DNA from 3 places in the Streptomyces sp. NPDC002588 genome. Region 1 is predicted to be linked to each of the others. Evidence: riboswitches for the same ligand, from Rfam matches in the RefSeq annotation. Region 1 holds a riboswitch; each other region holds the start of a gene.
What was found. A riboswitch is a leader RNA that binds a small molecule or an ion and turns the genes downstream of it on or off. The one in region 1 is predicted to bind S-adenosylmethionine.

Region 1 (9,494 bases):
GTGCCGAAGCCTGGCGAGCTGCGCCGGGTCGACCTGCCCCGAGTCCGCTCCGGCACCTGCCATCGCCGACACCGGATCACCGGGCAGGAAGTCCAGCACCAGGAACGAGACCGTGTAGGCCGCCCACAGCACCCCGAGCGCCTGCGCGACACGTTTGATCACATAGCGGCGCATGCGCTAGCCGATCCAGGTGTCGTGCAGCTGGATCCGGCTGGAGGCCTCGAAGTCGAGGCGGTGCACCTTCTTCGCCGCCCCGAGCTGGGTCTCCAGCTCGACCACCGGCACGACGTATGCGTTCCGCACCAACAACTGCTGAGCCTGGCGGACCAGTTGCTTTCGTTCGGCCGCATCGGTGGTCGCCGCCTGCCGGCTCAGCAGCGAGTCCAGCGGGCTTGCCGGCAGGCGGTAGAAGTTGGCCAGCTTCGTGGAGAACGAGCTGCGCAGGATGTCCGGGTCGGCGCGGGTCACGTTGCCCCACACGACGTCGAAGTCACCGGACTGCAGCGTCGGGGCGAACTGGGTGATCTGCCGTTCCTTGAGCACGACGTCGATGCCGACGGCCTTCAGCTGCTGCTGGATCAGCTCCAGCGCGGGCTGGTTCGTGGCCGCGTTGGCGAACCACGTGACGGCCAGGCTCAGTCTGGTGCCGTTCTTCGTCCGGACGCCGTCGCTGCCGGTCTTCCAGCCGGCCGATTCCAGCAGGGACTTCGCCTTCGCCGCGTCGTAGGTCAGATCGGAGCCGAGGTTCGCGTAGTCCGGCGTGGTGTGCGCGAGGATGCTGGTGGCCGGCTGCGTGCCGGTGGGGAACACGGCATCGACGATCTGCTGCCGGTCGACGGCGAACAGGATCGCCTGACGCACCTTCGCGTCCTTCAGCAGCGGCCGGGAGTTGTTCAGCCCCAGATTGAACACGTTGCCCGGGTTGGCCCGCCGCAGCAGGCTCAACTGACCGCCCTTGAGCGCCGCCTCGTTGGCCTTGCCGACGCTGCTGATCGCGTCCACCTGACCGGACTGCAGACTGCCGACGCGCACCCCCGCCTCGGGCACCACCTTGAAGACCAGCCTGTCGAGGTACGCCTCGCCCTTCTTGGTCCACAGCGTGGAACCCCAGGCGTACTTGGCGCGCCTGGCCAAGGTGACCGACTGGTTCTGCACGTACTGCTTCAGCGTGAACGGGCCGCTGCCGACGACACCCTGGCTGCACCTCTGCTGCGGGGACTTCTTCACGCTCGCCGACGACTCGATGCCCAGCGAGAACGTGGAAGTGGCTTGCAGGAACTGGGCGTTGGGCTGCTTGAACTTCACCCGCACGGTGAGCGGGTCGACCACGGAGGTGCTCTGCACACCGCTCAGATACCCCTCGGCCAGGACCCCCAGGGCGCCGAGCTTCGGCACCGCGTCGAAGTTGTCCTTCACCACCTGCGCGGTCAGTGGTGTCCCGTCGCTGAAGGTGACACCCGATCTCAGGTGGAAGGTGAACGTCGTCGTGTCCGGGCTGATGTCCCAGCTCTTCGCCAGCCACGGCACGATCTTGCCGGTCCTGGGGTCCTGGTCGGTCAGGGAGTCGACGACCTGGCGCAGGGAGTAGACGGTGTCGTTGCTGGCGACCTGCTGCGGATCCACGCAGCCGGCGTCGGAACCCACCGCGAAGGTCAGTGTGCCGCCGGACCTGGCCCGGCCGCTGTCGCCGCTCGAACTGCTCCCGGTGCCGGAGGAGCATGCGGTCAGAAACAGACTGGTCGTCAGGAGCGCGGTCAGTGCCGCCCGTCGGGCAGGGCGGGAATCCGGATGCGATATCACGGAATGAGTTCTCCTACTCGAAAGCCGTCACGCACGTTTCCGCGCGGACAACGAAGAGGCGTGGAAGGCGTTGCCCGCGAGAAAGAGCGACACGGTCCACGAGAGGTGAGGGGAAAACGTGAGGAGTTTGCCGGGCGTCAAAACCAGCGGTGAATGTCCTCAGACAGCAGAGAGGGCGAAGTCAGCCATGACACAGGCAGCTGGTGATGCGCTGCAGGTCGATGTGGCGTCGGCGGGAGAACCGGGAGGGGGCCGCCGCAGCCGCCATGGAGGGATTCGAGACGCTGCTGTGCCGCACGCTCATTCCTCCATGTCCAGGCCCCTGCCACAGGGCCACGCGCTTGCCGGGTCGGCGACCCGGCCGGGCTTTCACCTGGAGCACCCCACCGCGTCGGAGGGTTGCCGGTCAGCAAGCCAGGGCTTGATGCTGACACTCAATGCCAGTTGAAACTTTACCGATCTCCGTCGTAATCCGTCAATGCCGAGACGCGAGTCGCACGGCCCGCGGCGGCGCGCCAGGCCTCATGGCCGCCGACGAGGGAAGCCTCCACGCTTCGGCAATGTGAAACCTGTCCGGAACTCATTGACCGACCGGGTGGACATCTGCTCCACTCACGTCCCATGACCCCGCGCGTGGATTTGACTCGGAGGCGCCACATCGACCTGGCGCATGTCTCCAGCGCGTTCTGTTGTCGTTGATCCGGAAAGCGTGCCGCTGATCCGCGAAGCGGCCCCCGGCAGCGGCCGCTGCCAGGCCGCCGCCTCAGCGGTGTCCTCCCGACGAACCGCCGTGCCGACTGCGTGATCGCCTTCTTCCCCCGGCGCCGCTCTCCGCTCCTGCACTCTCCCTGAGCAGAAGCGCGTGCGCCGGACTCGAGGTCGGCGAGGGCACGTGCCGCCGGCCACAGGCCGACGGCCTTGTCGTACAAGTGGCGCGGCCCCGGCGGGATTTCGGGCCCGCGCATCGCGACCGACCCAGTACCGGCTTCGTGGCCGTTCATCGCTGCCCGTCACCCGTTCACTCCGGCTCTCAGCACCCGGCAGTGCGCCCCATTCCTCGAGAGGGACCTCCTCATGCCTCCGTCCATCCGCAAGCTCACGGGCCACATCGGCGCGGCCGTCGAGGGCGTCGACTTCACGACGCCCCCCGATCCCTCGACGATCACGACGCTCCGTGATGCCCTCAACGAGCACAAGGCGATCGTGTTCGACCACGTGCAGCTCGACAACGCCGGCCAGGAGCGTGTCGCCGGCTGGTTCGGCGACCTGACAACCGCCCACCCCAACGTGCCGGCCGCCGACGGTACGACGAACGTGCTGGCCGTCGACAGCGAGACGTCCAAGGCGAACGAGTGGCACACGGACGTCACCTTCGTGCTCAACCCACCGCAGCTCACCACACTCCGGTCCATCGTGACGCCGCCCTACGGTGGCGAGACGCTCGTCGCGAACGCGGCCGCGGCCTATCGAGCACTGCCCGAGCCGCTCCGTGCTTTCGCGGACTCACTGCGCGTCGTCCACACCAACCAGTACGACTACGCGCGCCCCTCGGCCACGACGGCACAGCGGCAGGAGTACGACCGGGTCTTCGTCTCGACGCCGTACGAGACGGAACACCCTCTCGTACGCGTGCATCCGCTGACCGGTGAACGCGGGCTGTTCATCGGCGGGTTCGCCAAGCGGATCGTCGGCCTGTCCAGCGGTGAGTCGGCCGATCTGCTGCGCATCCTCCAGTCGTACGTGACCCGTCCGGAGAACATCCTGCGCTGGACCTGGGCCCCCGACCAGCTGCTGATCTTCGACAACAGGATCACCCAGCACTACGGGGTGGACAACTACGACGACCACCCGCGCCGCCTGAACCGTGTGACGGTCGCGGGAGACGTGCCCGTCGGCGTCGACGGCCGCCGTAGCGAGCAACTCGTCGGTGACGCCTCGCACTACAGCAAAGTGCTGGAGGTGGCTGCCTGATGACCGAGGTCAGCCTGGAGAGGCCGGCCCTCGGTTCGGCGGCCGCCGAACCGACGAGCGCGCCGGAGCGCGAGGTCTTCCTGCCACGCGACGCCCGCCGCCGGACCCTGGTCCACGCACTCCGCGAACGCCTGCGCTGGCCGCTGGGGATCTACACGACTCCGGTGGTGATCCTCATCGCCTGGGAGGTCCTGGCCAGAGCCGGAGTGCTGAAGAAGACCTACGCCCCGGCACCGACCTCCATCGTCAGGTCCGCCGTCGATCTGTGGCGACAAGGCGTCCTCGGGCCGGACTTGGCCATCTCCCTGCAACGGGCCGGCATCGGTCTCGCGATCGGTCTCACGGTGGGCATCGTCAGCGGGGTGCTCGGCGGGTTGCTGCGCAGCGGGGAGTATCTGTTCAACGGCGTCGTGCAGATCCTGAACACGATCCCGCTGCTGGCGGTGCTGCCGCTGATGATCGTGTGGTTCGGCATCGACGAGCTCACCAAGGTGCTGCTGATCTCGTTCGGTGCGGGCGTCCCGATGTACGTCAACCTCTTCGCCGCGATCCGCGGCGTCGACCAGCGGCTGATCGAGATGACGCGGACGACGGGCGCGGGCACCTGGCGCCTCGTGACGCGGGTGCTGGTGCCCGGTGCCCTGCCCGGATTCCTGGTGGGCCTGCGTTTCTCCCTCGCCTACAGCGTCCTGGGCCTCGTAGCGGCCGAGACGGTCAATGCCGACAAGGGCCTCGGCTTCCTCATCACTCAAGGACAGACGTACCTGCAGACCGGCCAGGTCTTCGTGGGGCTGGTGATCTACTCGCTCCTCGGTCTGCTCGCCGACCAGTTCGTCCGGGCTCTCGAGCGGGTGCTGCTGCGGTGGCGCCCCAGTTATGAGGCAGCATGAGCACGACCGTTGAGACGCAACCCCGTCGGCAGGCCGGCGCCGTCGTCGAGAAGGTGGTCCGCCGGTTCGGCGACCGGGTCGTCCTCGACCATCTGGACCTCACCATCGCCGGCGAGGAGCTGGTGGTCCTGCTGGGCCCCTCCGGCTGCGGCAAGAGCACCCTCCTCAGGTTGCTCGCCGGCCTCGACCGGCCCGACGGCGGGCGGGTGGAGGTCCCGGCCAAGCGCGCGATCGTGTTCCAGGCCGACCGTCTGCTGCCGTGGCAGCGGGTGCTGCGCAACGTCACCCTCGGTCTGCACGGACCGGACGCCGGCCGGCGGGCCCTCGACGTGCTCGCCGAGGTCGGACTCTCCGGCCGCGAGAGGGCGTGGCCCAAGGAGCTCTCCGGCGGCGAGGCCCAGCGGGTGTCCCTGGCACGGGCGCTGGTCTCGGAACCCGAACTCGTGCTCCTCGACGAGCCGTTCGCGGCACTCGACGCGATCACACGGCTGCGCATGCACGACCTCGTGCGGGCACTGCGCAGCAAGCACCACGCGGCGATGCTGCTCGTCACCCACGACGTCGACGAGGCCATCGCGCTGGCCGACCGGGTCGTCGTCATGAGCAACGGACGCATCGGCACCTCCCACCTCGTCGAGCTGTCGGCCGCGGACCGCGAGGCGAGCATCGCGCGGGAGGAACTGCGCTCCTCGCTCCTGGCAGACCTCGGCCTGGCCAACCAGCACTGACTTTCCCCACCGCGCCCACCGACTTCTCCCGCCACAGCACAGAAAGCACATGAGGACCCATGTCCAGAAGATCCTTCCGAATCGTCACCGCCGTCGGTCTGCTCGCCCTGGGAAGCACCCTCGTCGCCTGCGCATCGACGTCGGAGGCCGCCGCGCCCCTGAGCAGCCCCAGTGGACCGGGCGCCGGCAACCACCCCGAGTGGAAGAAGTACACCTTCACCATCGGCGACAACGGCGGTGACGGCAGCCAGGAGCTGGCGAAGATCACCGGCGTGTTCGACAACGCGCCCTACAAGGTGAAGTTCGCCCGGTTCACCTACGGCCCGCCGCTCGTGCAGGCTGCCGCGTCCGGCGACATCGACCTGGGCAGCGTCGGCGACGTACCGCCGATCACCGGCGCCGCGAAGGAGTACGGCTTCAAGGTCGTCGCCGTCAACCGTTCCCTCAGGCCCACCCAGGCGAACGAGAACATCATCGTGCCGAAGGGTTCGGCACTGAAGACGCTCGCGGACCTCAAGGGCAAGAAACTCGCTGTGCCGCAGGGCAGTTCGGCTCACGGTCTGGCACTGAACGCGCTCAAGAGTGTGGGCCTCACCCCCAAGGACGTGAAGCTGGTCTTCCTCGACCCGGCGGCCGGTGCCACGGCGTTCAACACCGGCAAGGTGGACGCCTGGTCGATCTGGAACCCGCAGTCGGCTATCGCGGTCAAGAACGGTGCGCGGATCCTGGCGAAGGGTCTCCCGCCGATCGACCAGACGAGCAGTTACTACGTCGCGAGCGAGAGCTCGCTGAACGACGGGACGAAGCGGGCGGCTCTCACCGACGTCCTGCAGCGGCTCGCCCACGAGTTCGCGTGGGCGATCAAGCACGAGGACAAGTACGCGCAGGCGATCTCCAAGGAGGAGGGCATCCCCCTGGACGACGCCAAGGCGTCCCTGAAGGCCTTCGAGACCCGGGTGACCCCGGTGGAAAAGTCGGACATCGCGGCGGAGCAGAAGCTCGCCGACGCCTTCCTGGAGGCGGGCCAGATCACCAAGAAGGTCGACGTCTCGTCGATCACCGACAACCTCCTCCCGGCCGGCTACGACAGCTCGAAGCTGTCGGTCGACTGAGCCGGCGCCCTCCGCTCCGAACGGAAAGAAGAGCAGTCATGAGCGATCAGAGAAGACGCCGGCTCCATCTCAACGCCTTCCTCATGGAGGCCGGCCACCACGAGGCGGCGTGGCGGCTCCCGCACAGCAACCCGCGGGCGGACTTCGACCTGCGACACTGGATCGAACTGGCTCGGCTGGCGGAGAGCGCCAAGTTCGACTCGCTGTTCCTCGCGGACGGCCCGGCCGTCACCGGCACGGGCGAGTTCCGGCCGCCGGGCCAGCTCGAGCCGCTCACCCTGCTGACCGCGCTGTCCCAGGCGACCAGCAGGATCGGACTCATCGCGACCGTGTCGTCGACGTACAACGAGCCCTACAACCTCGCCCGTCGCCTCGCGTCGGTCGACCATGTCAGCGGCGGGCGCGCCGGCTGGAACATCGTCACCTCGGCGGGCGCCGACGAGGCGGCCAACTTCGGCCTGGAAAACCGCCCCGGCCACGCCCAGCGGTACGCCCGGGCCGACGAGTTCCTGCACATCGCCAAGGCACTGTGGGACAGCTGGGAGTCCGAGGCCGTCCTCGCCGACAAGGCCACGGGGCGCTACGCCGAGCCCGCCCGGCTCCACCGTCTCGACCACCGGGGCGCGCACTTCTCGGTGGCCGGCCCGCTCAACGTGGAGCGTCCGCCGCAGGGCTACCCGCTGCTCGTCCAGGCCGGCTCCTCCGAGGACGGCAAGGACTTCGCGGCACGCCACGCCGAGGCGATCTTCACCGCCCACCAGACGTACGAGCGCGCGGCCGGCTTTTACGCCGACCTCAAGGCCAGGACCAGGGCCGCGGGGCGTGACCCGGACGGCGTGATCGTCCTGCCGGGCATCGTCCCGTACATCGGGTCGACCGAGGCGGAGGCCCGGGCACTGGCGAAGCAGTTCGACGAGCTGCGCGTCCCGGAGTACGGACTGCGTCAGCTGGCCGCGGTCTTCGAGACCGAGCCGTCGGTGTTCGAACTCGACGAGCCGCTGCCCGACTTCATCCTCGCGAGACCGAAACTGGAGGGTTCCCAGAGCCGATCCGATCTGATCATCGAGCTCGCCGTCCGCGAGAAGCTGACGGTCCGTCAGGTCATCTCGCGCCTCGGGGGCGGCCGCGGCCACTTCGAGTTCATCGGCACGCCCGAACAGGTGGCGGACACGGTCATCACCTGGTTCGAGGGCGGCGCGGCGGACGGGTTCAACATCATGGCGCCGGCCCTGCCGTCCGGTCTGGAAACCTTCATCGAGCACGTCCTGCCGATCCTTCGCGGCAAGGGCCTGTTCCGCGAGGAGTACGAAGGAACGACCCTTCGCGACCACTACGGGCTGCCGGTCCCGGCCAACCAGTTCCACCGGGAAGAAACCCTTGCGCCTCGACGGCGTCGATGCGCAGGAGGACCGCAGTGACAGGGGCGAGCGGAGCTCAGCCGGCCCGCGTCGGCTTACCTGTCCGGCCAGGGGTGGCGCCCAGGCGATCGGGAGGATCCAGGATCTGGTGGACGGTCCCGGCGGTGACCCCGGGATGGCGGCGTTGAAGGACCCGGCCCCGGAAGACGACCGAGTTCCCCCCGGTTCATCACCGGCGCTGTCGGGCCGCGGTCCGGCCCGGCCGTGAAGCCGGCGGCAGCACTCGCTGCGCCGGCTTCACGGCCTCCCGCACGTTGTGCGAGTCGTCCCTCCCGCGACCGGGTTGAACAGGAGGGACTTCTCATCGGTCCGGTTGTCGCTACTCGGCGCCCAGACCGGCGTCGTCGACCGCGTCCTTGCCCTCGGCCTTGAGGACCTTGTTGAGCAGCGTGAGGTCGTAGATGCCCTTCAGGTCGGGCTTGTCCAGGAGACCGGCCTTGACCGCGTGCTCCGCCTCGGTGTTGAGGGTGGAGGCCAGCGGGTCGTCGAGGAACGTGATGGACTTCCAGGCCGGGTCGATGACCTCGGCGGGCAGTGCCTTGCCCGACAGCTTCTCCAGCGCCGTGTTGGCGGAGGCCTTGGCCTCCTCCGGGTTGGCGTTGATCCACTCGTTGGTCTTCACGGAGCCGCGCAGTACGGCCTCGACGACGTCCGGGTGGGCCTTGAGGAACTTCTGCGACACGATGATGTTCGTGATCACGAACTTCTTGTCGGGCCACAGGTCCGCCTCGTCGAGCAGTACCTTCCCGCCCTCGGCGACCAGCTTGGACGCGGTCGGCTCCGGCACCCAGGCGCCGTCGATGGAGCCGGACTTGTAGGCGTCCGGGGTGATCTTGTTGTCCGTGCGGACGACGGAGACGTCGCCCTTGCCGCTCTGACCGTCGACCTTCCAGCCCTTCTCCGCGATCCAGTTGAGGAACGCGACGTCCTGGGTGTTGCCGAGCTGCGGGGTGGCGATCTTCTTGCCCTTGACGTCGTCCAGGGACTTGATCTTCTTCGGGTTGACGACGAGCTTCACACCGCCGGAGGCGGAACCGCTGATGATGCGCAGGTTCTTGCCGTTCGACTTGGTGTAGCCGTTGATGGAGGGGGAGGGGCCGATCCAGCCGATGTCGATGGAACCGGCGTTGAGTGCCTCGATCTCGGAGGGGCCCGCGTTGAAGGTGGCCGTCTTGATCGTGGTGCCGCCGAGTTCCTTCTGGAGCAGCCCCTTCTGGACGCCCACCAGAGCGGTCGCGTGGGTGAGGTTGGGGAAGTAGCCGATCTTCACTTCGTCGGCGGACAGCTTCTTGGCGCCTGCCGCGACCGCGGTCTGCTTGCCGTCGTCGGTGGAGTCGGAACCGTAGCCGCAGGCGGTGAGCAGGAGGGGGAGCGCGGCTATGACGGCGGTGGTGCGCAGGGCGGTGAGCGGTCTCGCGGCAGACACGGAGGTGTTCCTCTCAGGGGATGGGTGATGAGGGAGGTGCGTACATGTGAGGTGACTGCTTCTCGGCGCACACCGGCACCCCACTCCTCGGCCGCCGTCGGCAGGGATGCCGTCGGGTGCCGAGCGGTGGAACGTGCGGCGTGGTCAGC
Region 2 (9,494 bases), on a different contig from region 1:
GATCGGTGACGGGCCCTGATCACTGGAAGGAGATGGCCGAGTCCCTGAACTTCCCGTTCTCGGCCACCAACACCACGATCCTGGTGCTCTCCTCCCTCACCTGCCAGCTCGGCGTGTTCGCCGCCGAGCGCGGTGACGTGAAGAAGCTCCGGGGCTGGTTCATCATCACCTTCGTCATGGGTGCGATCTTCATCGGCGGTCAGATCTACGAGTACACCGAGCTGGTGAAGAAGGACGGGCTCTCGCTCTCCTCCGACCCGTACGGCTCGGTGTTCTACCTGACCACCGGCTTCCACGGCATGCACGTGACGGGTGGCCTCATTGCCTTCCTGTTCGTCCTCGGCCGCACCTACGCGGCGAAGAGGTTCACGCATGAGCAGGCGACCGCGGCCATCGTCGTGTCCTACTACTGGCACTTCGTCGACGTCGTCTGGATCGGCCTCTTCGCCACGATCTACATGATCAAGTAGCCGGGCCCGCTCCACGCGCCGCACAACGCGCACATCCAGAAGCACCGCCGAAGCATCGACGAAGCATCGACGCAGAAGATCCTGACACCGGGGTAATCCGTGAAAAAGCTCTCCGCACGACGACGCCATCCGCTGGCGGCGCTCGTCGTCCTACTCCTCGCGCTGGCGTGCACGGGGGGGCTGTACGCCGCGTTCGCGCCCGCGAGCAAGGCGCAGGCAGATGAAACCGCCCAGTCCCTGGCCATCGACGAGGGCAAGAAGCTCTACGCCGTAGGCTGCGCCAGCTGCCACGGCACCGGCGGTCAGGGCAGCTCCGACGGTCCGAGCCTGGTCGGCGTGGGCGCCGCGGCCGTCGACTTCCAGGTCGGTACCGGGCGTATGCCGGCGGCCACCTCCCAGGGCGCCCAGGTGCCCTCGAAGAAGACCATCTACACCCAGGCCCAGATCGACCAGCTGGCCGCGTACATCTCCTCGCTGGGCGCCGGCCCGAACGTCCCGACCGAGGCCCAGTACGGCCCGGAAGGCGCCGACATCGCCAAGGGCGGCGAGCTGTTCCGCACCAACTGCGCGCAGTGCCACAACTTCACCGGCAAGGGCGGTGCCCTCACCAAGGGCAAGTACGCTCCGACTCTGGAGGACGTGGACCCGAAGCACATCTACGAGGCCATGCAGACCGGCCCGCAGAACATGCCCTCCTTCCCCGACACGACCCTGTCGGAGCAGAACAAGAAGGACATCATCGCGTACCTGCACGCGGTCAACGGCAGTGAGACCAACAACCCCGGTGGTCTGGAGCTGGGCGGCATCGGGCCGGTCAGTGAGGGCCTGTTCTCCTGGATCTTCGGCCTCGGCGCCCTGATCGCGGTCGCCGTCTGGGTCGCCGCTCGGACCGCAAAGGCCAAGAAGTCATGAGTAGCCAAGACATTCCAGAAGAGAACCTGCCCGCTGAGCAGGGCCACGCGCACGGGACGGCCGTAGGCGTCGCGGACGAGAAGAACCCGTTCGCCGACCCCGGGCTGCCGCCCCACGAGCACCGTGTCCAGGACATCGACGAGCGGGCCGCCAAGCGGTCCGAGCGCGCGGTCGCCTTCCTGTTCACGCTGTCGATGCTCGCCACGGTCGGCTTCATCGCCTCCTACGTGGCGATCCCCGCCGACAAGTCGGTCTTCGTGTTCCCGATCGGTCACCTCAGCGCGCTGAACTTCGCGCTGGGGCTGACCCTGGGCACGGCGCTGTTCACCATCGGCGCCGGCGCGGTCCACTGGGCCCGCACCCTGATGTCGGACGTCGAGGTCGCCGACGAGCGTCACGCGATCGCGGCCGACCCCGAGGTCCGTGCGAAGGTCCACGCGGACTTCAAGCAGGGCGCCAAGGAGTCGGCGATCGGCCGCCGCAAGCTGATCCGCAACACGATGTTCGGCGCCCTCACCCTGGTGCCGCTCTCCGGAGTCGTGCTGCTGCGCGACCTCGGCCCGCTGCCCGAGGACAAGCTGCGCCACACGCTGTGGGCCAAGGGCAAGCTGCTCGTCAACATGAACACGAACGAGCCGCTGCGGGCCTCGGACGTGGCCGTCGGTTCCCTCACGTTCTGCAAGCCGCAGGGCCTGGAGGAGGACGCCGAGGACTTCCAGAACGAGATCGCCAAGGCCGCCCTGATGATCGTCCGGCTCCAGCCCGAGGACATCAAGGACAAGCAGGAACTCGAGTGGTCGCACGAGGGGATCGTGGCGTACTCGAAGATCTGCACCCACGTCGGCTGCCCGATCTCCCTGTACGAGCAGCAGACGCACCACGTGCTGTGCCCCTGCCACCAGTCCACCTTCGACCTCTCCGACGGAGCCAAGGTCATCTTCGGCCCGGCCGGTCACCCGCTGCCGCAGCTGCGCATCGGCGTGGACGACCAGGGCTACCTCGAGGCGCTCGGCGACTTCGAAGAGCCCGTCGGTCCTGCTTTCTGGGAGCGCGGATGAGCACCAACGAGAACACCACGAGCACATCCGCCGCCGGTGCGGCGGGCCGCGACAACCGCGGGAAGGCTCCGGCCGGCGAGCGGATCGCCGACTGGGCCGACGGCCGGCTGGGGATCTACTCCCTCGCCAAGGCCAACATGCGCAAGATCTTCCCCGACCACTGGTCGTTCATGTTGGGCGAGGTCTGCCTCTACAGCTTCATCATCATCATCCTGACGGGTGTGTACCTGACGCTGTTCTTCCACCCGTCGATGAACGAGGTGGAGTACCACGGCAGCTACATCCCGCTCCAGGGACAGCTGATGTCCGAGGCGTTCAGCTCGACCCTGCACATCTCCTTCGACGTGCGCGGCGGTCTGCTCATCCGGCAGATCCACCACTGGGCGGCGCTGATCTTCCTCGCCGGCATGTTCGTGCACATGATGCGAGTGTTCTTCACCGGCGCGTTCCGCAAGCCGCGTGAGATCAACTGGCTGTTCGGCTTCCTGCTGTTCGTCCTGGGCATGTTCACCGGCTTCACCGGTTACTCGCTCCCGGACGACCTGCTCTCCGGCACCGGTGTCCGCTTCACCCAGGGCGCCATCCTGTCGATGCCGATCGTCGGCACGTACATCTCGATGTTCCTGTTCGGCGGCGAGTTCCCGGGCCACGACTTCGTGGCGCGGTTCTACTCGATCCACATCCTGCTGCTGCCGGGCATCATGCTCGGTCTGGTGGTCGGCCACCTGATCCTGGTCTTCTACCACAAGCACACGCAGTTCGCGGGCCCCGGCAAGAGCAACAAGAACGTCGTCGGCATGCCGCTGCTGCCGGTGTACATGGCCAAGGCCGGAGGCTTCTTCTTCCTGGTCTTCGGTGTCATCGCGGCCATCGCGGGCATCGCGCAGATCAACCCGATCTGGGCCATGGGCCCCTACCGTCCGGACCAGGTGTCCACCGGCGCCCAGCCCGACTGGTACATGGGCTTCGCCGAGGGCCTGATCCGCTTCATGCCGGGCTGGGAGATCAACCTCTGGGGCCACACCCTGGTCCTGGGCGTGTTCATCCCGCTGGTCCTGTTCGGTGTCGTCCTCGCGGCGCTCGCGCTCTACCCCTTCATCGAGTCGTGGATCACGGGCGACAAGCGCGAGCACCACATCCTGGACCGTCCGCGCAACGCCCCGACGCGCACCGCGCTGGGCGTCGCCTGGGTCACGATGTACATGATCACGCTGGTCGGTGGTGGCAACGACCTCTGGGCCACCCACTTCAACCTGTCGATCAACTCGATCACCTGGTTCGTCCGGATCTTCTTCTTCGTCGGACCGGTCATCGCGTACGTCCTCACCAAGCGCATCTGCCTCGGCCTGCAGCGCCGCGACAGGGAGAAGGTGCTGCACGGTCGCGAGACCGGCACCATCAAGCGCCTGCCGCACGGTGAGTTCATCGAGGTCCACGAGCCGCTCAGCCAGGAGCAGCTGCACACGCTCACGGCGCACGACCAGTACGAGCCGGCCGCGATCGGCCCGGCGGTCGACGAGAACGGCGTCGAGCGCAAGATCAAGCGCTCCCAGAAGCTGCGCGCCAAGATCAGCGGCGCGTACTTCGGCGAGGACCAGCAGATCCCGAAGCCGACCGTGGAGGAGTACAAGGAGATCACGAGCGGCCACGGCCATCACTGATCACTGAGGCGTCGCCACGCCTGCACGAAGGGCCCCGTCCGGTGTTCGGACGGGGCCCTTCGCCGTGCCCTGACCTGGATAGGGTGGGGCCCGTACGGTTCCACGACCGGCTCTACGACACCCAGGAGCGGCTATGAGCGCTGTGACCCCCGCTGGAGGCGACACCGCGGCGGGCCGTTCCTGGCCCGACGTGCTGAACTCGCTGCTGTACGGCCGGGACCAGAGCGCCGAGGCCACGGCGTGGGCGATGGACCGGATCATGCAGGGTGAGGCGACGGACGCGCAGATCGCCGGGTTCGTGGTGGCCCTGCGGGCCAAGGGCGAGACCGTCGAGGAGATCAACGGCCTCGTGCGAACCATGTACGAGCACGCCAACGTCATCGAGGTGCCCGGCCGCACGGTGGACATCGTCGGCACCGGCGGCGACGGCGCGAAGACCGTCAACATCTCCACCATGTCGGCGATCGTCGTGGCCGGCGCCGGCGCCACGGTCGTCAAGCACGGCAACCGGGCCGCGTCCTCCGCGTCCGGTGCCTCGGACGTCCTGGGGAAGCTCGGCGTCAATCTGGAGCTGACCCCGGCGCGGGTGGCCGAGGTGGCCGGGGAGGCCGGGATCACCTTCTGCTTCGCGATCAAGTTCCACCCGGCGCTGCGCCATGCGGGTGCGGCCCGCGGCCAGCTGGGCATCCGTACCGTTTTCAACGTCCTCGGGCCGCTGACCAACCCCGCCCGGGTGCGCGCCCAGGCGGTCGGCGTCGCCGACCCCCGCATGGCGCCGGTCGTCGCGGGCGTCTTCGCCGAGCGCGGCAACTCCTCCCTGGTCTTCCGGGGTGACGACGGCCTCGACGAGCTGACCACCACGGCCACCTCGCGGGTGTGGATCGTCCGCGACGGCAAGGTCACCGAGGAGAGCTTCGACCCGCGTGACGTCGGCCTCGAACTGGTCCCGGTGGAGGCCCTGCGGGGCGGCGACCCGTCGTACAACGCGGAGGTCGCCCGCCGCCTGCTGGACGGCGAGACGGGCCCGGTCCGCGACGCCGTACTGCTGAACTCGGCGGCCGCGCTGGTGGCCCTGGAGCCCGGCTCCGGCACCCTGGCCGGGCAACTGCGCGCCGGCATGGACCAGGCGGCCGAGTCGATCGACTCGGGTGCGGCCAAGCGGGTCCTGGAGCGCTGGGTGGCCGCCACCAACGCATAGCGAGCCCGGGTGATCGTCCCGCGATCCGGACACGGGTTGCGGGGCGACGATCACTTCACGTACGTTTCTGCACAGGTCATGAGTGACAGTCATGAGGCCCCGGCCGACTGTCCGGCAACCCTCCGTCCGTGGCGGGGTGCCCCGGGTGAAGACCAGGCCGTAGGCAGTGAGGTCTACGGCAAGCGCGGACCCCTCACTCTCTTCCGAGAGGCACAGTCCAGGGGTCCTGGTCTCGAGGGAGTCTTCCGTGAGCAAGCGAATGCGATAGGGCGCCGAGCCCCGCCTCCGCACACCCTTTTCACTCTTCTCTCTTTCCTCTCACGGGAGTTCCGTCATGTCCGTCGCCACCGCTGCCTTCACCGCTGCCTCCGTTCCGGCTGTTTGTACGCCTCTGCCCGTTCTCGGACGAGATGTCACCGTCCCGCTGGTGACGGGCGGCGAGGTCACCTACGCGGCACTCGACTACGCGGCCAGCGCCCCCGCCCTCCAGCGCGTCTGGGACGACGTCGCGGCCTACGCCCCGTACTACGGCAGCGTCCACCGCGGCGCCGGCTACCTCTCGCAGCTGTCGACGGACCTGTTCGAGAACGCCCGCCGGACCGTCGCCGAGTTCCTCGACTGCCGCCCCGACGACCAGCTGGTCTTCACCCGCTCCACCACCGACTCCCTGAACCTCCTCGCCGCGGCCCTCCCCGCCGGCTGCCAGGTCTTCGTCTTCGAGACCGAGCACCACGCCTCGCTGCTGCCCTGGCGGGACGCCCGGGTCACCTACCTCGACGCCCCGCGCACCCCGGGCCGGGCCGTGGAGACCCTGGAGCGGGCCCTCGCCGACCGCGACCCTCGCGGACCGGCCCTGGTCTGCGTCACCGGCGCCTCGAACGTCACCGGCGAGCTGTGGCCCGTACGGGAGCTCGCGGCGGCCGCCCACGCGCACGGCGCCCGCATCGTCCTGGACGCGGCCCAGCTCGCCCCGCACCACCCGGTGTCCGTCCGGGACCTGGACGTCGACTGGGTCGCCTTCTCCGGCCACAAGCTGTACGCCCCCTTCGGCTCCGGCGTCCTGGCCGGCCGCGCCGACTGGCTGCAGGCGGCCGACCCGTACCTCGCGGGCGGCGGCGCCAGCCGCAAGGTCACCCGGCGCGAGGACGGGGGAGTGGACGTGGAGTGGCACGACAGCGCGGCCCGCCACGAGGCCGGCTCCCCGAACGTCATCGGCGCCTACTCCATCGCCTCGGCCTGCAAGGCCCTCACGGAGGCCGGCTTCGACACGCTGGTGGCCCGCGAGCGGTACCTGATCGAGAAGGTGCGCACCGGCCTCGCCGAGGTCCCGGAGGTCCGGATCCTCTCCCTCTTCGGCGACGACGCCCCCCGGGTCGGCGTCATCTCCTTCGTCGTCGAGGGCTGGAACAGCTCCCACTTCGCCGCGGCGCTCTCCGCCGAGTACGGCATCGGCGTCCGCGACGGCCTCTTCTGCGCCCACCCGCTGGTCCGCACCCTCCTGGGCAGCGACCCGCAGGCCCAGGGCGAGTGCGGCGCCCCCGAGGCGGCCCCGGGCGAGAAGTCCCTCAACGCCATCCGGGTCAGCTTCGGCGCCGGCACGCCCGACGAGCACGTGGACCGCTTCGTCGCGGCCGTGCGCGAGCTGGTGGCCGACGGCGCGAAGTGGACGTACCGCACCGAGGACGGCCGCTGCGTCCCCGCCGTCTGACGGACCCGTGTCCATCCGGACCGATACGCTCCCCTCGGCAGCTGTACGGAGGCAGGGGGAGCACGGGTGCAGGAGCTGCGCGAGACGGATCCTCGGACCATCGGTCCCTACCAGGTCATGGGCAGGCTGGGATCCGGCGGCATGGGCGAGGTGTACCTCGCCGAGGCGCGGGGCGGGCTGCGGCTGGCGCTGAAGGTGGTGCGGGCCGAACACGCGGAGGACCGGACCTTCCGGGCACGGTTCCGGCATGAGGTGCGGGCCGCGCAGACCGTGGGCGGCGCGGGGACGTACACCGCCCGGGTCGTGGACGCGGACACCGGGGCCTTACGCCCGTGGATGGCCACCGAGTACGTGGCCGGGCCGAACCTGCGCGACGCGGTGCTCGACGGCGGGCCGCTGCCCGCCGGGGCGGTCCGGCTCCTCGCGGCCGCGCTCGGCGAGGCACTGGCCGCGATCCACGGCAAGGGGCTGGTCCACCGCGACCTCAAGCCCTCCAACATCCTGCTGGCGCCGGACGGTCCCCGGGTCATCGACTTCGGCATCGTCCGGGCGCTGGAGGGGACGGCGCTGACCCGGACCGGGGTGGTGGTCGGCTCGGTCGGCTACGTCTCGCCGGAGCAGATCCGCAACGGCGCCCAGGTGGGCCCGGCCAGCGACGTCTTCTCGCTGGGCGCGGTCCTGGCGTACGCGGCCGGCGCCAAGGAACCGTTCGGCGAGGGACAGGACTCGGTCGTCCTGCTGCGGATCCTCACCGGGGACGTCGATCTGTCCGCCGTGCCGGAGGAGCATCTGCCGCTGGTCGAGTCGTGTCTGCGGGACGACCCCGGCACCCGGCCGACGCCCGCGGACGTGGTCGCGGCCACGGGACACACCGCGCGCTCCCTGCGCGAGGGCCTGCGGTCCGGCTGGTACGCCGAAGGGGCCCAGGAGGCACCCGGCTGGGCCGACGGCGGTGAGCGCTGGGTCGCGGAACACGGCTCGGGGGAACGGGAGAGCCGGGTCGAGTACGTGGCGCCCGTGACGGTCACCGACCTGCCGGAGGCCGGGGAGCCCGCACCACGGCCGCCCTCGCGGCGCCGGCTGCTGGCGGCCCTGGGCGGCGGCGCGGGGGTGGCCGCGGCCGGGGGCCTCGGCGGATGGCTGCTGCTGCGGGACTCGTCCGCCGGCCGGGACCGGGTCACGGCCGGCCCCTCCTCGTCGGGCACACCGGCGGCGCCCCGGGCGGGCTGGCAGTACAAGGTCCAGGGGCTGGGCGGGAAGCGCGGGCCCTGCGCCGCGCTGTCGCCCGACGGGAAGCGGCTGTACGTGGGCGGCGCGGACGGCTCGCTGCACGCCGTGGGGCTGAACGGGGTGAAGGTCTGGCGGACCCCGCTGGGCGGCCAGGTCATGTCCCCGCTCGCCACCGTCGACGGCGTGTACTGCCTGCTGTTCGACGGACAGGAGGGAGCGACGAAGCTCTGCGCGCTCAGCCACGCCGGGAAGGTGCGCTGGACCAGGCCGCTCGCCGCGGCGACCAGCCAGTTCCCGGTGGCCTCGGGCAGGCTGGTCCTCGTGTCGTACGGCAGGACCTCGGACGCGGGCGGTGTCCGGGCGTTCGCCCCGGACGGCAGCGTGCGCTGGAGCACGTCCACGGGGGCGGCGCCGACCAGCGAGCCCATGGTCGCGGACGGGGTGGTGTACGCCGGCACCTTCGGGGACGAGGTGCGGGCCCTGGACGCGGCGAGCGGGAAGCGGCGGTGGACGGCGCGGGTGGGCCTCGACACCGGGCGGCCCACGCTGGTCGGGAACGTACTGGTGGTCGGCTCGGGCGGCGAGAAGACGCTGCACGGCCTCAGCCCGACGGGCACGTCGCTGTGGGACCGGGCCGACGACGAGGTGGGCGGCGGCCGCTACCTCACCTGGACGGCCTTCGGCGGCCGCGCTCTCACCGCCACCGGCTACCAGCTCGTGGCCCTGGACCCCGCCGACGGATCGGTGGCATGGACCTTCCTGCTCACCGGCGAGGGCAGCCAGTACAGCGATCCGGTGGTCGCGGGCGGCACCGTCTACCTGAGCCAGGGCTCGACGCTCTACGGCGTGAACCGACGGGGCGAGCGGACCTGGCAGCGACGGGCCGAGGGCGGAGCGTCCATCGGCACCCAGAGCCCGGTCGTCCACGACGACCGGATCTACGCCGCCACCGCCGACGGCATCACCGCCCTCGCCCTGAAGACCTAGTGCTGTGACCGGAAAGGTTCACCGGGTCGCGACGCCCGGCACGGCGCCTCGCCGCGTTGTCGCATCACCCGAGTACATCCAGTACACGGGTCATGCTCCGCCTTGCGATGCACCGCACCGGACGCCGCGAGCTATCCGGCAAACCTTTCCGGTCACAGCACTAGCCAGGGCGCTAGCTGTCGAGGCCGATCGCGAACGCCGCCTCCAGGTCGTGCTGGGAGTAGGTGCGGAACGCGACATGCGTGTCGGTCGCCTCGACGCCCGGGATCT
Region 3 (9,494 bases), on a different contig from region 1:
CGTTGATGGCGACGGGCCGGGAGAGGATGTCGGCGGCGCGGGAGGCGGTGGGCGGGGTGACGCTCACGAAGGAACTCCTTGCGAAGGGGACCAAGCGGTATGTGCACATGCATTCAGTACGCGTGATCCGTTCAACCCGCGCGCGCACGCCGGACATTCCGGCTCCGGCCGGCCCGCCCTGTGATCCCGCACACGCCGGAGCCATGACGCCGGGTCGGACAATGACCGCATGAAGAAGCAGCGGGCGCTGGTCACGGCCGTCGACCTGGAACGGTCCCCCGTAGTCGCCAACAACACGATGAACCGCGAACGCGGCCTCACCGGGGTGAACAGCTACGCCCGTGAACTGGGCATCGACCCGCTGACCCACCTCGCGGGCCGCCCCGCCCCCTCGTGGCTGGACCTGTGCAGCGGCGAGGGCCGCGCCCTGCGGGAGGCCGCCCCGGCCCTGCCCGACGACGCGGTCCTCACCGCCGTCGACCTGGTGGGCCCCCTCGCTCCCCTGCCGGCCCCCGCCTCGATGCAGGAGGTGATCACCTCCGTCTCCTCCTGGACCCCGGCCCGGACCTACGACCTGATCACCTGCGTCCACGGCCTGCACTACGTCGGCGACCAGCTCGGGCTCCTCGCCCGCGCCGCCGCCTGGCTGACCGCGGACGGTCTGCTCGCCGCGCACTTCGACCCCGACTCGGTGCGGTGGGCCGACGGATCGGCGGCGGGGAGGGCGGCGGTGTCGGCCCTGCGCGCGGCGGGGTACGAGTACAGCCCCCGGCACCATCGGCTCACCCTCCGGGGCGGACGGGGCATGGGGCTGCCCTTCCGGTACCTCGGCGCGGACCCCGACGCCGGCCCCAACTACACGGGCCAGCCCGCGGTTGGCTCCTACTACACCCGCCGCGCGCTGTAACGTACGCCCCGTCAGGAACGAACTGCCCTGCCAGTCACGCAAGTTGATCGTGGCCGGCATTTCACAGGAACACCAAAGGGGCCGCCTTGATCGGGGCACGTATCGGGGACTACGCGATAGAGCGTGAGCTGGGCAGCGGAGGCATGGGCTCCGTCTATCTCGCGCGCTCACGCTCCGGGCGGGCCGTCGCCATCAAGGTGATCCGCCCCGAGTACGCGGCCGACCCCCGGTACAGGGACCGCTTCCGCAAGGAGGTCGAGGCCGCCCGCAGGGTCGGCGGTTTCCATACGGCCGCGATCGTGGACGCCGATCCCGACGCGCCGCTGCCGTGGATGGCCAGCGCCTACATCAAGGGTCCGACGCTCGCCGACGAGATCGACAAGAGCGGCGGACTGGACGAACCCCGGCTGTGGACGCTGGCCGCTGCCCTCGCGGAGGCACTGGTGGCGATCCACTCGTGCGGGCTGGTGCACCGCGACCTGAAACCGGGCAACATCGTGCTCGCCGACGACGGCCCGCGCGTCCTGGACTTCGGGATCGCCCGCATCACGGACGGGCAGATGCTGACCAGCGCGGGCCTGATGATCGGAACCCTCGGTTTCCTCTCGCCGGAGCAGGTGCGGGGCACGACGGTCACCGGGGCGTCGGACGTCTTCAACCTCGGTGCCGTGCTGGTCGCGGCGGCCGGGGGCAGCGCGTTCGGGCAGGGCACGCTGGACACGATGACGTACCGCGCGCTGCACGAGGAGGCGGACCTGTCCGCCGTACCCGAGACGCTGCGCCCCGTCGTCGAGGCGTGTCTGCGCAAGGATCCGGAGCAACGGCCCACGGCACGACAGTTGCTGGACCGGTGCGCGGACGCCGCCGTCCCCGCGGCGCCCTATACGCCGACCATGGCCGACACGGCCGGCTTCGCCCCGTACTCCGCCACCACCACACCGGAACCCCAGACCGGCACAACGCCCACGGCCACTCCCACGGCCACGCCCTCGACCTCGACCCCGAGTCCGACGTCGGCCCCGACCTCCGCCCCGGCCCCGACTCCGGCCCCGGTCGGATACCGGCACAATCCCTGGCACGTCGCCCTCCTGGTCCTGCGGAACGGGCTGATCCTGTCCGTGTCCGGCGTGGCGGCCCTGGCGACCGTGTTCGTCGGGAGCTATCCGCCCATGGTCACACTGGTGGCCGCGGTCTGCGCGGTCGCCGCACTCCTGCGGCTCGTCGCCGTGTTCGGCACCGTCCGGCACAGACTCACGTTCGGCGACGCGGGCATCGGGCTGGGCGCCCCGGACAACGCTGTCGTCCTGCCCTGGACCGCCGTCAGGTCCCTGGCGATCGAAGCACGCGGCAAGGAGACCTTCGTGGCCGTGCTGCTCGCCGAGGGCCGGACCCTCCCCACCGGCTTCAGGAAACCCCCGTGGGTCCGCACCCGGCGCAAGGGCCTCGTCCGCATCCGCACGACACGACTCGCCCCGGTCACCGACACGCCCCCGCTCCCGCTCCCGGAGGCGGTGCGCACGTACGCCGCCCAGCACGGCGTCCCCCTCACACAGACGACTCGTCCCTGACCTCCCGGGCTCGGGGAACGGACCGCGGGACGGTCGCAGGCCTCCGGAAACGCCCGAGGGCGGTACCCCTGTCGGAACAGGGGTACCGCCCTCGGTGTGAAGGACAGTCGATCGACCGGGGTCGATCAGAAGTCCATGTCACCGCCCGGCATGCCGCCGCCGGCCGGGGCCGCGGCCTTCTCCGGCTTGTCGGCGATGACGGCCTCGGTGGTGAGGAAGAGCGCGGCGATGGAGGCGGCGTTCTGCAGGGCAGAGCGGGTCACCTTCGCCGGGTCGATGATGCCTTCCTTGACCAGGTCGACGTACTCGCCGGTCGCGGCGTTCAGGCCGTGGCCCGGGGTCAGGTTGCGCACCTTCTCCACCACGACACCGCCCTCGAGGCCGGCGTTGACGGCGATCTGCTTCAGCGGGGCCTCGAGCGCGATGCGCACGGCGTTGGCGCCGGTCGCCTCGTCACCCTCGAGCTCCAGCTTCTCGAAGACCTGGGAGGCCTGCAGCAGGGCCACGCCACCACCGGCGACGATGCCCTCCTCGACGGCCGCCTTCGCGTTGCGGACGGCGTCCTCGATGCGGTGCTTGCGCTCCTTGAGCTCCACCTCGGTGGCGGCACCGGCCTTGATGACGGCCACGCCGCCCGCGAGCTTGGCCAGGCGCTCCTGGAGCTTCTCGCGGTCGTAGTCCGAGTCGCTGTTCTCGATCTCGGCGCGGATCTGGTTCACGCGGCCCGCGACCTGCTCCGAGGAGCCGGCGCCGTCGACGATGGTGGTCTCGTCCTTGGTGATGACGACCTTGCGGGCCTTGCCCAGCAGGTCGAGGGTCGTGTTCTCGAGCTTGAGACCGACCTCCTCGGAGATGACCTCGCCGCCGGTGAGGATGGCGATGTCGTTCAGCATCGCCTTGCGGCGGTCGCCGAAGCCCGGGGCCTTGACCGCGACGGACTTGAAGGTGCCGCGGATCTTGTTGACGACCAGGGTCGACAGGGCCTCGCCCTCGACGTCCTCGGCGATGATCAGCAGCGGCTTGCCCGACTGCATGACCTTCTCGAGGAGCGGGAGCAGGTCCTTGACGTTGCCGATCTTGGAGTTGGCGATGAGGATGTACGGGTCGTCGAGCGACGCCTCCATCCGCTCCATGTCGGTGGCGAAGTACGCCGAGATGTAGCCCTTGTCGAAGCGCATACCCTCGGTGAGCTCCAGCTCCAGACCGAAGGTCTGGGACTCCTCGACGGTGATGACGCCTTCCTTGCCGACCTTGTCCATGGCCTCGGCGATGAGCTCGCCGATCTGGGTGTCGGCGGCGGAGATGGAGGCCGTGGAAGCGATCTGCTCCTTGGTCTCGACGTCCTTCGCCTGCTCGAGCAGGGCACCGGAGACGGCCTCGACGGCCTTCTCGATACCGCGCTTGAGGGCCATCGGGTTGGCGCCGGCGGCTACGTTGCGCAGGCCTTCCTTGACCAGGGCCTGGGCGAGAACGGTCGCCGTGGTCGTACCGTCACCGGCGACGTCGTCCGTCTTCTTGGCGACTTCCTTGACCAGCTCGGCGCCGATCTTCTCGTACGGGTCCTCGAGCTCGATCTCCTTGGCGATGGAAACACCGTCGTTGGTGATCGTGGGGGCGCCCCACTTCTTCTCGAGGACGACGTTGCGGCCCTTGGGGCCGAGCGTCACCTTCACGGCGTCCGCGAGCTGGTTCATGCCGCGCTCGAGGCCGCGCCGCGCCTCCTCGTCGAACGCGATGATCTTGGCCATGTGAAGTGGTCCCTCCAGGACTGGGGGTGATTCCTTCGGACCGCGCCCGCGCCCGCGACGGACGGCTCGCATGCCCCGTGGTTCCTTGCCCCACCTGGCCTGCGGGCCTCACCGACCCGGTCCATCTTTGTCACTCTCACCTTCAGAGTGCTAACGCCAATGATTAGCACTCGGCATGCCCGAGTGCAAGGTGCGCCCGCGAAGCGGGCTCGATGAGGGGTCCGGGGCGTGGGCCGTCCGGGCGTGCCGAAGGGCCCGTACCCCGGGAGGTACGAGCCCTTCGAAGATGAAACAGAAGAACGTCGCTGTCAGTCGGCGCGTGCTTCAGCCGGTCGCCAGCCGGACCATGTCCGCCTGCGGCCCCTTCTGGCCCTGCGAGATCTCGAAATCGACCCGCTGACCCTCTTCCAGGGTGCGGTACCCGTCCATCTGGATCGCGCTGTAGTGGACGAAAACATCCGCACCACCGTCGACCGCGATGAAGCCGTACCCCTTCTCCGCGTTGAACCACTTGACGGTGCCCTGAGCCATGCCTAACTCCCCTATTACTGGCCCTTGCACAGATCCACACTTCGCGGATCCGGGTCAGACCTCACCCCCCAGTTGGTTGGGGGCGTGCGCCGGAACGCGTCGACCGCGGCTGAATGTATCTGTCCAACTGCCGTCTGCAACAGGTCAGTCGGACGAGAATTCTGGACGCACGCGATCCGGAATGTGGCGAGAATTCGCCTGAATTCAGGGCAAGTCGGGCCCCGTAAAAGCCACAAATGCCACGCAAGAGACACACACTTTGGCTACTTCTTGTCGGGCCAGGGCAGAAATCAAAGGCTCCGGATCAAGGGCGCGCGACCCGGTTCCCCAACTGTACCGCGCTCAACCACACTGAATTGCCCCCTCCACTTCTCTCACGGAGGGGGCAATTCGATGAACACTCGGTAATCACTGTTACCGACGGTTACTACCAATGAGTACTACTCGCCGGTACTGAACGTGGGTCAGCATCCGCCGGCGACGGCCGGAATGATGGAGACACCCGCGCCGTCCGGGGTGGCCGTCTCCAGTCCCTGTTCGAAGCGGACGTCGTCGTCGTTGACGTACACGTTGACGAACCGGCGCAGCTTGCCCTGGTCGTCGAGAACGCGGGCGGCGATACCGGTGTGGTTCTTCTCCAGATCGGAGATGACCTCCCCGAGGGTCGCGCCCTCGGCGGTCACCTCGGCCTGGCCGCCGGTGTAGGTGCGCAGGATGGTGGGGATGCGAACGGTCACGCTCATGCGAGGCCAGCCTCTCGGAAAGAGTCCAGGTTGGGGCGGATGGTCGCGGTGAGGCCGGTGCCTGCCACCGCGTCCAGGGTCTTCAGGCCGTCGCCCGTGTTGAGGACGACCGTGGTCTTCGTCGGGTCCAGCAGACCGTTCTCGATCAGCTTGCGGGTCACGCCCACGGTCACGCCACCCGCCGTCTCGGCGAAGATGCCCTCCGTCCGCGCCAGCAGCTTGATCGCGTCGACGACCTGCTCGTCCGTCACGTCCTCCACCGCGCCGCCCGTGCGGCGCGCGATGTCCAGGACGTACGGTCCGTCGGCCGGGTTGCCGATCGCCAGCGACTTGGCGATGGTGTTCGGCTTCTGCGGGCGGACCACGTCGTGACCGGCCTTGAAGGCCACCGACACCGGGGAGCAGCCCTCCGCCTGCGCACCGAAGATCTTGTACGGCTTGTCCTCGACGAGCCCCAGCTTGATCAGCTCCTGCAGACCCTTGTCGATCTTCGTGAGCTGGGAGCCGGAGGCGATCGGGACGACCAGCTGGTCGGGAAGCCGCCAGCCGAGCTGCTCGCAGATCTCGTACGCGAGGGTCTTGGACCCCTCCGCGTAGTACGGCCGCAGGTTGACGTTGACGAAGCCCCAGCCCTCGCCCGCCGGGTCGCCGATGAGCTCCGAGCAGAAGCGGTTGACGTCGTCGTAGTTGCCCTCGATGCCGACGAGCTCTCCGCCGTAGATCGCGGCCATGACGACCTTGCCCTGCTCCAGGTCGTGCGGGATGAACACGCAGGAGCGGAAGCCGGCGCGGGCCGCCGCGGCGCCCACCGCGCCGGCCAGGTTGCCGGTGGAGGAGCAGGACAGGGTGGTGAAGCCGAAGGCGCGCGCCGCCTCGATGGCCTGGGCGACGACCCGGTCCTTGAAGGAGTGGGTCGGGTTGCCGGAGTCGTCCTTCACGAAGAGGTTGCCGGCCTCGACGCCGAGCTCGCGCGCCAGGTTGTCGGCCTGGACCAGCTGGGTCCAGCCCGGGTTGATGTTCGGCTTGTCCGCCACGTCGGCCGGGACGGGCAGCAGCGGCGCGTAGCGCCAGATGTTCGCGGGTCCCGCCTCGATGCGCTTGCGGAGCTCCTCCGTCTCGTAGGCGGAGAAGTCGTACGCGATCTCGAGCGGGCCGAAACACTCCTCGCAGGCGAAGACCGGCCCGAGCGGGACGCGGTGACCGCATTCGCGGCAGGAAAGAGCAGCGGCGGGACCAAGGTCCACGGTGGAGTCGGTGGTGCTTGCAACAGTCTGCGCAGCCATGTGAGGCGAGGCCCTTTCTCCTCATCTTCCTCACGACGCATCTCGCCGTGAGACGGATTTGGCACCTTCCCTAGCCGGGAGCCTCACCACATCGACGTGGTCAGACCGGCTGGAGGGTTGCCGGGGCTTCATCGGGCCGTATCCCTCTGCCCCTCTGGATGAGCGGTATGCGGTTGTTGATCTGAAATGAACGCCGATGACCCCGGACATGCGATGGTCATCCGCGTTGTTCAAGACTGTAACCGAAGGCCAGGACAGTTGAGATAGTCGTCCGAACCGCGAGATGGATCACACGGTCACCTGCCGTGCACCCGGTGTGATCACGACAGTGAGGAGCCGCAGACTGTGCTTCAAGAAACTGAGCGCTGGCTGGCCACCCGCTCCTGGTCCGTGACCGATCGCCCGCTCCACCGGATACTCGCGGCCAAGCGTGCCACGGGCCAGTCGGTGTCGGTGGTCCTGCCCGCACTGAACGAGGAGGATACGGTCGGCGACATCGTCGCGATCATCCGTCACGACCTCATGCACCAGGTCCCGCTCGTCGACGAGATCGTCGTCGTCGACTCGGGATCGACCGACCGTACGGGTGAGGTCGCGGCGGCCGCGGGCGCCCGGGTCGTCCACCGCGACGCGATCCTGCCCCGGATACCCGCCGTGCCCGGCAAGGGCGAGGTCCTGTGGCGCTCCCTGCTCGTCACGACCGGGGACGTCGTCTGTTTCATCGACGCCGATCTGAAGGAGTTCTCCTCCGACTTCGTCTCGGGCATCGTCGGCCCCCTGCTCACCGACCCGGGCGTGGACCTGGTCAAGGGCATGTACGACCGTCCGCTCGGCGGCGCGGCCGGCCAGGGCGGGCGGGTCACCGAGCTCATGGCCCGGCCCCTGCTCAACCTGCACTGGCCGCAGCTGGCCGGTTTCGTGCAGCCGCTCGGCGGTGAGTACGCGGCCCGCCGCAGCCTGCTGGAACAGCTGCCCTTCCCCGTCGGATACGGCGTCGAACTGGGCATGCTGGTCGACGCCCTGCACCTGGTGGGCCTCGACGCCCTCGCCCAGGTCGACGTCGGCGTGCGCAAGCACCGCCACCAGGACGGCCAGGCCCTGGGCCGGATGGCCGCGGCAATCTACCGCACCGCCCAGCTCCGCCTGGCCCGCGGCCACCTCGTGCGCCCCTCCCTCACCCAGTTCGAGCGGGGCGCGGACGGTTTCGAACCGCGCACCTACTCGGTGGACACGGAGGAGCGGCCGCCGATGGCGGAGATCTCGGAGTACCAGTCCCGCAAGGTCGCGTGATCCGTCGCGTAACACCGGGGGCGGGCCGTATACGGCTGGATACGGCTGGATACGGCCCGTCCACGGGGAGCGACCGTACGTTTGAGCGTTTCCCGACCGGGCTAGGTTGAGGCGTATGGCTTCCATGCACGACGCTGTTGCTGCTCGGGGTGCTCAGGTGCTGGTCGCGTCGAACCGGGGCCCGGTCTCCTACACGGTGGGTGAGGACGGCTCGCTGCACGCGAAACGCGGGGGCGGCGGGCTGGTCTCCGGCCTGTCGGCCATCGGCCCCGAAGCGGGCGCCCTCTGGGTGTGCTCGGCACTGTCCGAGGGCGACCGGGAGGCGGTCTCGCGCGGCGTCGGCGAGGAGGGCGTGCGCATGCTGCCCATCGCCGCCGACGTGCACGAGGACGCCTACAACGGCATCGCGAACTCGGTCCTGTGGTTCATCCACCACCTCCTCTACCAGACCCCGCTGGAACCCGTCTTCGACACGGAGTTCCGCCGCCAGTGGGCGTCGTACGAGACCTACAACCGCGCCTTCGCCGAGGCGCTCGCCGAGGAGGCGGCCGAGGGCGCGGCGGTCCTGGTGCAGGACTACCACCTGTGCCTGGTTCCCGGGATGCTCCGCGAACTCCGCCCCGACCTGCGCATCGGGCACTTCTCGCACACGCCGTGGGCGCCGGCGGACTACTTCGGGCTGCTGCCCCGGGACATCCGGGAGCAGTTGCTCGGCGGCATGCTCGGCGCGGACCGCCTGGGCTTCCTCACCCGGCGGTGGGCGGACGCGTTCGGCGCGTGCTGCGCGGAGTTCGTCGGCGGCACCGGAAAGACCCTGATCGGCGTGCACGGTCTCGGCGCCGACGCCGACTTCCTGCGGGAGCGCTCGCACCGGCCGGACGTCGAGGAGCGCATGGCCGCCCTCCGGGAGGAGATCGGCGGTGCGGGCCGGAAGACGATCGTCCGGGTCGACCGCACCGAGCTGTCGAAGAACATCGTGCGCGGCCTGCTGGCCTACCGGCAGCTGCTCGAGGACCACCCCGAGTGGCACGAGCGGGTCGTGCACGTGGCCTTCGCCTACCCGTCCCGCCAGGACCTCGCGGTCTACCGCGACTACATGGCGGAGGTGCGGCGGCTGTCGGACGAGATCAACGAACGGTTCGCCACCCCGGGCTGGACACCGGTCCTGCTGAACCTCAAGGACGACTTCGCCCGCTCCCTCGCCGCCTACCGCCTCGCGGACGTCGCCCTGGTCAACCCCGTCCGGGATGGCATGAACCTGGTCGCCAAGGAGGTCCCGGTCGTCTCCGACGAGGGGTGCGCGCTGGTGCTGTCGCGGGAGGCGGGGGCGTACTGGGAGCTGGGCGAGGACGCGATCGTCGTCAACCCGTACGACATCCTGGAGACCGCCCGTGCCCTGCACGAGGGCCTGTCGATGAAGCCGG

Region 2: it holds a riboswitch for S-adenosylmethionine, as region 1 does, so the genes downstream of both, ABT057_RS37355 (aminotransferase class V-fold PLP-dependent enzyme) here and ABT057_RS24815 (putative leader peptide) in region 1, are expected to answer to the same signal.
Region 3: it holds a riboswitch for S-adenosylmethionine, as region 1 does, so the genes downstream of both, thrC (threonine synthase) here and ABT057_RS24815 (putative leader peptide) in region 1, are expected to answer to the same signal.

What each region holds. Positions count from the first base shown of each region.
Region 1 covers NZ_JBEOWF010000022.1:18,555-28,048, forward strand. The annotation lists gene ABT057_RS24805 (ABC transporter permease) at 1-174, opposite strand, end outside; gene ABT057_RS24810 (ABC transporter substrate-binding protein) at 178-1,800, opposite strand; gene ABT057_RS24815 (putative leader peptide) at 1,982-2,104, opposite strand; SAM riboswitch class IV at 2,133-2,242, opposite strand; gene ABT057_RS24820 (TauD/TfdA dioxygenase family protein) at 2,875-3,771, shown strand; gene ABT057_RS24825 (ABC transporter permease) at 3,771-4,661, shown strand; gene ABT057_RS24830 (ABC transporter ATP-binding protein) at 4,658-5,389, shown strand; gene ABT057_RS24835 (aliphatic sulfonate ABC transporter substrate-binding protein) at 5,449-6,501, shown strand; gene ABT057_RS24840 (LLM class flavin-dependent oxidoreductase) at 6,540-7,919, shown strand; gene ABT057_RS24845 (aliphatic sulfonate ABC transporter substrate-binding protein) at 8,239-9,345, opposite strand.
Region 2 covers NZ_JBEOWF010000043.1:6,941-16,434, forward strand. The annotation lists gene ctaE (aa3-type cytochrome oxidase subunit III) at 1-470, shown strand, start outside; gene qcrC (cytochrome bc1 complex diheme cytochrome c subunit) at 570-1,382, shown strand; gene qcrA (cytochrome bc1 complex Rieske iron-sulfur subunit) at 1,379-2,440, shown strand; gene qcrB (cytochrome bc1 complex cytochrome b subunit) at 2,437-4,101, shown strand; gene trpD (anthranilate phosphoribosyltransferase) at 4,235-5,299, shown strand; SAM riboswitch class IV at 5,374-5,490, shown strand; gene ABT057_RS37355 (aminotransferase class V-fold PLP-dependent enzyme) at 5,634-7,007, shown strand; gene ABT057_RS37360 (protein kinase domain-containing protein) at 7,074-9,224, shown strand; gene ABT057_RS37365 (Lrp/AsnC family transcriptional regulator) at 9,397-9,494, opposite strand, start outside.
Region 3 covers NZ_JBEOWF010000028.1:83,760-93,253, forward strand. The annotation lists gene ABT057_RS29360 (NADH:flavin oxidoreductase) at 1-109, opposite strand, end outside; gene ABT057_RS29365 (class I SAM-dependent methyltransferase) at 230-907, shown strand; gene ABT057_RS29370 (serine/threonine-protein kinase) at 994-2,475, shown strand; gene groL (chaperonin GroEL) at 2,601-4,223, opposite strand; gene ABT057_RS29380 (cold-shock protein) at 4,548-4,754, opposite strand; gene ABT057_RS29385 (ubiquitin-like small modifier protein 1) at 5,219-5,497, opposite strand; gene thrC (threonine synthase) at 5,494-6,780, opposite strand; SAM riboswitch class I at 6,799-6,945, opposite strand; gene ABT057_RS29395 (glucosyl-3-phosphoglycerate synthase) at 7,126-8,070, shown strand; gene ABT057_RS29400 (alpha,alpha-trehalose-phosphate synthase (UDP-forming)) at 8,186-9,494, shown strand, end outside.